DNA from 3 places in the Pseudolactococcus yaeyamensis genome. Region 3 is predicted to be linked to each of the others. Evidence: predicted binding sites of a transcription regulator. Region 3 holds the regulator's gene; each other region holds the start of a gene.
The links. Region 3 encodes CtsR, which represses protease genes until heat stress. Its sites were predicted from a motif close to TTGGTCAAAAAAGGTCAAANA; they were not measured.

Region 1: the regulator CtsR is predicted to act here: its motif matches at 1,392-1,412, upstream of ACYQ21_RS09040 (ATP-dependent Clp protease ATP-binding subunit).
Region 2: the regulator CtsR is predicted to act here: its motif matches at 1,373-1,393, upstream of ACYQ21_RS10090 (ATP-dependent Clp protease proteolytic subunit).

Annotation. Positions count from the first base shown of each region.
Region 1 is NZ_BAAGGP010000041.1:6,405-9,690, reverse strand. Features, by position in the region: gene ACYQ21_RS09040 (ATP-dependent Clp protease ATP-binding subunit) at 1-1,277, opposite strand, end outside; gene ACYQ21_RS09035 (hypothetical protein) at 1,588-2,925, opposite strand; gene ACYQ21_RS09030 (hypothetical protein) at 2,931-3,286, opposite strand, start outside.
Region 2 is NZ_BAAGGP010000051.1:10,571-13,856, forward strand. Features, by position in the region: gene ACYQ21_RS10080 (DUF2129 domain-containing protein) at 1-290, opposite strand, end outside; gene ACYQ21_RS10085 (hypothetical protein) at 271-648, opposite strand; gene ACYQ21_RS10090 (ATP-dependent Clp protease proteolytic subunit) at 734-1,330, opposite strand; gene ACYQ21_RS10095 (4-hydroxy-3-methylbut-2-enyl diphosphate reductase) at 1,626-2,624, opposite strand; gene cysK (cysteine synthase A) at 2,728-3,286, shown strand, end outside.
Region 3 is NZ_BAAGGP010000040.1:2,268-5,553, reverse strand. Features, by position in the region: gene mltG (endolytic transglycosylase MltG) at 1-371, shown strand, start outside; gene greA (transcription elongation factor GreA) at 482-964, shown strand; gene ACYQ21_RS08820 (CtsR family transcriptional regulator) at 1,575-2,018, shown strand; gene ACYQ21_RS08815 (ATP-dependent Clp protease ATP-binding subunit) at 2,072-3,286, shown strand, end outside.

The DNA.
Region 1 (3,286 bases), on a different contig from region 3:
GTTTTCTCTTCAATGATTGCTTCAATATCCTTTTCAGTAATGACTGGTGTTTCTTCATCAGTCATTTCTTGCTTGGACAATTCTCGTAATTTAGCGATTTTATCACGGAAATGTGCAGCTTTTTCAAAGTCTTCAGATCGTAATGCTTCATTTTTTGCATCTTCAGAAGACTGAATCCGTTTGGCAATTTCCTGAGGGTCAACGAATTTCAAGGTCAGATTTTTCTTAGAGCCGGACTCATCTAACAAGTCAATAGCCTTGTCAGGCAAGAAACGTTCTTGGATATAACGATTAGATAAGATGGCTGCCTGTTCAATCGCTTCATCGGTATATGTCACATGATGATAGTCTTCATAGCGTTTTTGAATGCCACGTAAAATGGTAATCGTTTCATCGACAGAAGGTTCATCAACCTTAACTGGTTGCATCCGACGTTCAAGTGCCGCATCTTTTTCAATAATCCGATATTCATTCAAGGTCGTTGCACCGACTAGTTGTAAGTCACCACGTGCCAATGCAGGCTTCAAAATGTTACCTGCATCCATATTGCCATCACCAGCAGAACCAGCCCCCACGATTTCATGGATTTCATCAATGAAAAGAATCACATCATTGCGATCTGAGATTTCTTTCATCAATTTTTGCATCCGTTCTTCAAATTGACCACGGATGCCTGTTCCTTGAACAAGGCTCACAACATCAAGACGAATAACTTCTTTATTTTGTAGTTTTTGAGGGACATCGCCATCGACGATTTTTTGGGCTAAACCTTCAACAACAGCTGTTTTACCAACACCGGGTTCGCCAATTAAGACAGGGTTATTTTTAGTTCGACGATTGAGTATTTCAATCACGCGTGTAATTTCCTGATCTCGCCCAATGACTGGGTCGATCTCGCCTTTACGTGCGCTTTCAGTCACGTTGAACCCGAAGTCCTCTAGCATGCCTTTAGGTTGCGCATTACCACCGCGGGCACGAGGCGGTTGACCACCATTGCCACCACGACCAGACTGCGTTGGCGGTGTGGCACTATCTGGGCGACCATTAGGTCGGTTTAGGCTGTCTCCTAATGTACCAAAAAGATCATCAAAGGGATTGTAGTTAGAATCTGACTGGTTGGTCACGCCTTGACTGCTACCATCGAAAAGATTGGTCGGCCCGCCGGCTTTCATGATTTGATAACAATTTTGACAGAGATCATTTTGTTTTTTGACACCATTTACATTTGTGTAGAGGTGAATCGTTGCTTCATTTAATTGACAATTTTGACAGAGCATAGACGGTAACTCCTTTACAGGTTGCAAGTATTTCCCAATGTTTTAAAAGTATAAAGAAGACTTCAAAATATTGAGAAAATCCTTGATTTTTTTATTTATTAAAAGGTAAATGGTCGTTTGACCAAATTTGACCTTTAATCATATTATATGCTTATTGTAATCTATTTTCAAGAAAAATGCTCATTTAAAATCATTTTTAGATGCAAAAAAAGCTGAGACAAAAAGCCTCTAAAAAATAGCGTTTCAAGCGCAATGTCAGCTCGAAACACTATTATTTTACTTTTCAGCAGCTAGTCTGCCTAAGCATTGTTTATTTTTCTACTTTATTTCTTTTTTCTAAAACGAAGATAACACCTATAAAAGCAACAAGACCAATGCTGATGCCGATGGCGAGTTTTTCCTCTAGCTCTCCCGTAAATGGCAGTTTGGGTTGATTACCTGAGGTTGTTGGTAATGGTGTCGTACTTGGGGGCGTCGTTGTATTTGGAGGTGCTGTGGTACTCGGTGGCGTAGTCGTACTTGGGGGTGTAGTGGTACTCGGTGGCGTAGTGGTACTCGGTGGTGTTGTGGTACTCGGTGGCGTAGTCGTACTTGGGGGTGGTGTTGTACTCGGTGGGGTCGTGCTTGGGGGAGGTGGTGGGCCTTCTGAGTCTTCTAGGACAAGTGCGGGTACTGCAACATATGTCGTTCCAGGTCCAGCATCTCTCGTCAATTTTTGTATTGGATATTCATAGGTCGTCGAGAGAGTTTCAGCGGAGCGTAACCACATCTTATACTGTTTACCGTATGGATTATATTCTTCCAATATTTCCTGTTGTAAAAGATTAAATAAAATCAAAGGTACGCCATTACTCCCCGTACTAGGAGTGGCAGAATACTTAGGTTCCATCTCAAAAGTGTTCATATCCGCAAAATTTAAAGCAAAGGCTTGTTTAGTACCTGTGCCAATTTTAATCGGGAAACGATTCTCAGTTTGTTGGAGATTACCGTAACTAAGATTGTTTACCTCTGGTCCTTTGCCTAATCCAAGAATCCCACGCTCATAGGCAAGGTTAAAATTATCTAGCACTTTAGACAGCTCATCGGAAAATCTATGTTCTTTTGGTATCAGGTCTTTATCTAAAAATTCCTTAAACGTTGGGTCTTGTACCGTCACTTTCGACACATAGTCTTCCCAATAGGTATCTTTGATATCGCTCTCATAATAGTTATCAATGACTGTTTTTAGTTGACTTTCTTGATAGCCTCTTGACTTGTCTTCGTTTTGCCAAAATTGTCCGTTTTGAGAACCTGTAATTTTCGCATTAAAATTATTTAACTCCCCTAAAGACCTCTCTCTAATGATAAGAGCATGTCCTTGGTCATCTACATAAAGAATACGCCAAAAACTATCCGCAAACTCAACGGAATCCCCTCGCGTTCCTGAGATACCATCCGCAAGAAAGTCGACATCATTTTTATCCCCCGCTTCATAAACTGTTAAGTCTGTATTGAAGACATTAGGTGTGACTTTTTTGAAAAAATCATTTTGAATTCTGATTTCATCAAACTGACGAATCTGTTGGCGACCAAAAACATCCTCTTTCATGCGTACAGGAAAAGCACCCATTAAACGATTATCGCCCGTTGTGTAGGTTGATTTATCCATATTGCTCAACAAGATACCACTTTCAGACAGGGGGTGGTAGATTCTAAGTAAGCCGAAATCGTTTTATCTGATTCTGAAAAATCATCAATGATAATTTCAGACAGTTCTGTACCCATTGTAAATTTGGCATAGGTTGGCGTACTATCTACACCCGGCGGCGTTGTGCTAAATTTACAGCCACTTAATTTAACATAGAAAGTCTCGGTTGGGTCGATATAGCGATGGTCTTTGGTCTTGTTCCAGATAAAGTAATCTAGCTTAGCTGTTCGGTCGCCTGTCTGAGTCAGTTCAAATTTACTAACACCGTAAGGGTCTTTTAATTCCTCTGCTTGAGTTTGCAGATCAGACAAGTCTTGTTCTA
Region 2 (3,286 bases), on a different contig from region 3:
GTCTCTTGAAAAGCACTTGAGAAATCCCGATTCAGATGATCAAATTCTGAAATCTTGACAGCCTTAACAAAATGCAAAGCCGTGAGTTTAGGTACAACCGCTTCAAGCATCGCCGTATCCACATATAACAGCGCATAGCGCGCTTTCTTGCTGCTATACCCCAAATCGCCAAACCGGCTCAATTGGCGCACGTATTTATAACTGCTATAAAAAACATAAATTGCTGTCCGCCCCACAATCTCGAGTGGCGGAATTGCCGTTTTTTCAAACTCAGTGATGATGCCTACCATGGTGACCGCCTTTCTTTAGGGGAAGATTTTCGTCGACAACGATGGCATCAGAAATCACGCTGGAGATGGCTTTAGCCAACTCCGAAAGCGCCATCTGCACATCATTTTCCGCTAATTTCAGCTGGTAAATGGTGTCAGTCATTAAGATTTCCTGCTGCAAAGCACAAATTTCAGGTCGATAGCTGATGTAGGCTTTATTTTCTTCTAAGGTCTGTAATTTTTGCTGTAGCTTAGCATCGGATTCAAAGGTCAGTTTTCGTGCCTTAAAATCTGCCACCACATCCAACTTCATGAACGCAACCGCCACCCTATCTGCCAAGTCATCTAATTCTATTATTTTTTCATCAATTATCAACATTAGCTCTATTATATCAAAAATTAAGACTTCTGACCAACCCTCGAAAAAACCTAAGCGATTAAGCTCAGGCTTCTATCAGAGTTGCTTATTTCAAGCCATTACGGTTCATGATTTCATCAATGAAGCCATATTCTAAAGTTTCCTCCGCTGACATCCAACGGTCACGTTCGGCATCTTTATGGACTTTATTGACCGTTTGACCAGAATTATCTGCCAAGATTTTTTCCAATGTTTTACGGGTTCTTAACAAATGATCAGCAACGATTTGCATATCTGTTTGTTGCGTACCGCCACCAGTACCGCCCATTGGTTGGTGAATCAAGTATTCAGCATTCGGCAACATGAAACGTTTACCTTTAGCCCCTGAAGACGCGATGATTGTTCCCATAGACGCAGCAACCCCCATGACAATGGTCTGAACATCCGATTTAATGAAATTCATTGTATCGACAATCGCAAGACCAGCAGAGACTGACCCACCAGGTGAATTGATATAGAGATAAATGTCTTTAGTCGAATCTTGTGCATCTAAGAATAAAAGTTGCGCAATGACGGCATTAGCCATATTGTCTTCAACTTCACCTGTCAACATAATAATTCTGTCTTTCAAAAGACGTGAGTAGATATCATACGCGCGTTCACCGCGGCTTGATTGTTCAATGACTGTAGGAATGAGTGCCATGTGATTAACTCCTTTTTATTTGTATAGATACATTATAGCGCATTGGTCAAAAATGGTCAAAGATTTAAACCACAAGAGGTCATCTGCACTTTGCTTTCTTTATTATATACTCAATTAAGCCAATAAAGCAAACATTTTTGGCTATTTCCCGTCACTTCTTCGTTACCAAGTCTTGACGTACACCTGTACGCCTACGCCTTGTCGCCTCGAATTGACGTAAAATATCTCAAAAATTTGTTCACTTTATTGACTTAAATGAGTATAGCAAAAGTTACTCCTTTTTTATGGAACAAAGTCACGCATCTCCCTCAAATGCCTGTTCCCGCAGTTTTTGCAAGCGATTCTCCCGCTTTTTAGTCAAATCACGAACGGCACCACGAGGAATAATATCTTCATAAGTGACACGACTTTGTGCGGTCTGGTCATCAAACTGTTTCAAATAATCCATGACTTCACGGACAATAGCAGTTGGTGTCGAGGCGCCAGCGGTAACCGCAACTGTCGCATCCTCTGGTAACTGCGTCAGCCACTCTGGCTTGATTTCTGAGACATCTGCCACTCGGTGAGCAGGCACACCAGCTTGATTTCGAGAGACTTCTGCGAGACGATTCGTATTATTTGAACGTGGGTCACCAACGACGATTGTCAAATCACACCCGACCGCCTGCTCAGCAACAGCCTCTTGGCGCTCAGATGTTGCTTGACAAATATCACTATGCGCCACGACTTGTGGAAATTTCTCATACACCGCTGCCATGATGTCTGACACGTCCCACATGCTCATGGTCGTTTGATTGGTCATGAAAACTTTGCCCGTTAATTTGAGCGCCTCTAAATCTTGTAAATTAGACAAGAGATGAATCCGGTCAGGGTCAATCCCTAATACGCCTTCTGGTTCCGGGTGGCCTTTCTTGCCAATGTAAATGACCTCATACCCATCTGCCAAGCGTTTCTTGACAATTTCATGCGTTATCAAAACATCCGGACAACTCGCATCGACTACCGTTAATCCTTTTTCAGCGGCTCGCTGTCTTACGGCATCTGAAATGCCATGCGCTGTAAAAATCACAGTACCATGGTCAATATTCTCTAAAATCGCTAAGCGATTTTCGCCGTCTATCGTCTGCACACCGATTTTTTCAAAGCTTTCCGTCACATGGTGGTTGTGCACAATCATGCCTAAAATATAGATAGGGCGCGGTAATTCTGGACTCTTCGCGACATTCTTGGCGATAACCATCGCGTCGATAACACCGTAACAATAGCCCATCGGCGTGATATGTTTAATCTTCATAAATTTTTTTTATACCCGTTTTCGTTTTTTGATAAGCCGAAAGTTTTTTTAAGCTGTATAATAGTATTATAAACTATTTACTAACATTTTGGAGGACACGGATATGTCAAAAATTTACGACAATATTACAGATTTAATTGGCGATACACCTATCGTCAAATTGCGACATGTCGACGAAGACTCGGCTGATGTCTATGTCAAGTTAGAGGCCTTTAATCCTGGCGGTTCTGTCAAAGACCGTATCGCCTTGAACATGATTCGTGCCGCTGAGGCTGACGGTTCCCTCAAACCCGGTGGTACTATCGTTGAGCCAACTTCTGGTAATACTGGGATTGGTCTTGCTTTCGTTGGTGCAGCACTTGGCTACAAAGTCATCATCGTCCTCCCTGAAACCTTCTCAATTGAACGTCGTCGCCTCATCCAAGCTTACGGCGCAGAACTCGTCTTAACCCCCGCTGCTGGCGGCATGGGCGCTGCCATTGCCAAAGCCAAAGAACTGGCTGAAGACAATGGCTACTTCTTACCCTTACAATTTGAAAATCCAGCCAACCCACGCATTCACGAAGAAACGACCGGCCCTGAAATCATCGCCGCCTTCGGCGAAAATGGTTTAGATGCCTTTGTCGCAGGTGCTGGTACTGGCGGCACGATATCTGGTGTGT
Region 3 (3,286 bases):
ATGTCGCACAAGTTTTCTATAATCGGATAGAGACAGGCATGGCATTAGGCTCAAATATTTCGATTCTTTATGCTGAAGGTAAGTTGGGGCAAAAAACGACCTTGGCTGAGGACGCAGCAGTGAACACAGCGTTAGACTCACCGTTTAACTTGTATCTTCATCCTGGTTATGGTCCGGGCCCTGTGACCAATCCAAGTTTGTCAGCAATCAGGGCTGCGGTGGAGCCGACAGATAATGATGACTTGTATTTCGTGGCAGATGTCACGACTGGTAAGGTTTATTTCTCAGAAACTCAGGCTGAGCATGATGTGAATGTCCAAAAATATGTTAATGACAAATTGGTAGCATCAGACACAGAAGAAGCACAATAAGACTAAATTTAAAAGAGTGAAAGGAGATGAGTTTCATTACTTGTGACTGCGTAACGGTTATTGATATCGTGTTAGACGTGCCCACAATCAGTGACTCAACATCTTAGATTATGGTAGATACAAAAAACTATCAAATGACCCGTGAGGGCTTTGAAGAATTAGAAACAGAATTAGACAATCTCAAACTCGTTAAACGTGCGGAAGTTGTTGAACGAATTAAAGTCGCACGTTCTTATGGCGATTTATCAGAAAACTCGGAGTACGAAGCAGCAAAAGATGAACAAGCTTTCGTTGAAGGTCGTATTGCAACAGTAGAAACGATGATTCGTAACGCTGAGATTGTTGACAATGCCGGTGTGAAACGCAATGAAGTCGCACTTGGCAAAACGGTTACTTTTGTTGAAATTGGCGAAGATGAACAAGAAACTTATAAAATTGTTGGGTCTGCTGAGGCTGATCCCTTCAATGGTAAAATTTCAAATGAATCTCCCATTGCGGCAGCGCTGATTGGCCGTAAAACCGGTGATAAAGTCACGATTCCGTTGCCAGTTGGTGAAATGGAGGTGGAAATTATCAAAGTATCTTCTAAGTAATTGTTAGAAGATATAAACACAATAAAGCCATCTAAATTAGAGGATGGTTTTTTGTTTGTTTAGATATAGATCGTTCGACAATAGATAGGGGTTGTCTGAATACAAAGTATGTGAGTGTTATGTTTTATGAATCAAGCAGTTAAGCGAAGCCCTTTTACAAGAGGTTTTAAGAGGCTTGAAAGTAGCAAAACACTCAAAAAAATGATACAATGGTCAAACAAGGTCAGAAACAATATCAAATATGAGTTAGTAATTGTCAAATGATTAAGCAATCTTTATTGACCAATGCTGAGTGACTGTTATTGCTTGGACGGAGCGTTAGCGCAGGTCAAGTTTCAAGAATTCACGAAGTGAAATCGCAGAAAGACTTTGAACGGACATTATACTCAGCTAAGCAAATAAAGCAAACATTTTTGGCTATTTTCCGTCACTTCTTCGTTGACGAGTCTTGACGTACGCCTGTACGGCTCGAATTGACGAAAAATATCTCAAAAATTTTGTTTACTTTCTTTACTTAACTGAGTATAATTCTCGAATGACCCAGCTTGGGCGGAGCGTTAGCGTAGGTCAAGTTTCAAGATTTTACTTCGTGAAATCGCAGAAAGGAGAAATTGTGACAAACACATCAGATATGATAGAGAAGTACCTCAAGGAGTTGCTTGCTCAGGCAGCGGGAATTGAAATTCGACGCTCAGAAATTGCAGAACATTTTGGCGTTGTGCCGAGTCAGATTAACTATGTCATTAAGACACGTTTTACCTTACCAAAAGGCTTTGAAGTTGAAAGTAAACGTGGCGGTGGCGGTTACATTCGAATTGTTAGAATTCAATATTCTGATGCGCATGATTTCTTAATGGACATTTTGAATAAAATGCCGGAAAAAATGACCATCAGCAGGGTACAAGATCTCATGCAGTTGATGTTCAATGAAAAAATTGTGACAGAACGTGAAGGCAATCTCTTGCTTGCAACGCTAAGTCATCCGGTCGTGACAGACTTACAACGCGCTATTTTATTAACCTCAATGATTCATCGACTGGATAAGATGGACTAAAGGTGTACACAGCCAGTCTCTTGTGACCCTATAACTAAGGAAAATAACGATAAATGACACAACATTATACACACCTACTTGAAGATATTCTCAAGACTGCTCGCATTTTTGCGGCAGGAAATGGTTATGACTATGCAGAAACCACACACATTTTGGCGGGTATTTTGTCGAGCAACGATAGTTTTGGCCAAAACATTCTAACAGACCACGATGTGACGATTGAGATGGCGCTTGATGAAATCGAACAGCATCAATTACCTGAGAAAACACAAGCAATTCAAAGTATTCAGTTTTCACCTAAGGTAGAACAACTCTTACTTGAAGCGGATGCACTTGCAGCACAAAATCATTTGGCTGAAACAGGTTCTGAGCATCTTCTCTATGTGATTTTGACAGATGATGACAATGTTGCCAAGAAAATCTTAGAACTCCATAAAATCAAGATTACTGAAATCGTTAAAGATTTGATTGAGCTTGGTAATATGAACGTTAAAAAGATAATGAAAAAAGCTGTCACACCAATGGGGAAACGAGACATCGCATCAGGTGTTTCGGCGACAAGTATCACACCGACCCTTGATTCAGTGGCGCGTGACGTGACTGAAGATGCCAGACAAGGTCGCATTGACCCGATGATTGGACGTGATAAGGAAATTGAGCGCGTGGTTCATATTTTGAGTCGTCGTACGAAAAATAATCCGGTTCTTGTTGGTGAGCCCGGTGTTGGTAAATCTGCCATTATCGAAGGTCTGGCGCAACGTATGATTGCTGGCAATATCCCTGCGAATATGGAAGGCGTACGACTCATGTCACTCAACATCGCCAATGTCGTTGCTGGTACTAAATTCCGTGGGGAATTTGAAGACCGCATGACAGCTATTGTCGATGAAGTCAGCCAAGACGCAAAAACAATTGTTTTCGTTGACGAATTGCATACGATTGTTGGTGCTGGTGGCGGTACAGATTCCGTTACGGATGCCTCAAATATTATGAAACCTGCACTCGCGCGTGGCGAGTTTCAGCTGATTGGTGCGACGACTTTTAACGAGTACCAAAAATACATCGAAAAAGATGCTGCCTTAGAACGTCGCTTTGCGAAAGTTACGGTCGAAGAAGCGTCAGTAGACGAATCTATTGCTATTCTAGAAGGCCTGCAAAGCAAATTTGAAACTTATCATCAAGTTAAATTTGATCCAGATGCGGTCAAGGCAGCCGTTCAGCTCAGCGTTCGCTATCTGCCAAGTCGTAGACTGCCGGATAAAGCCATT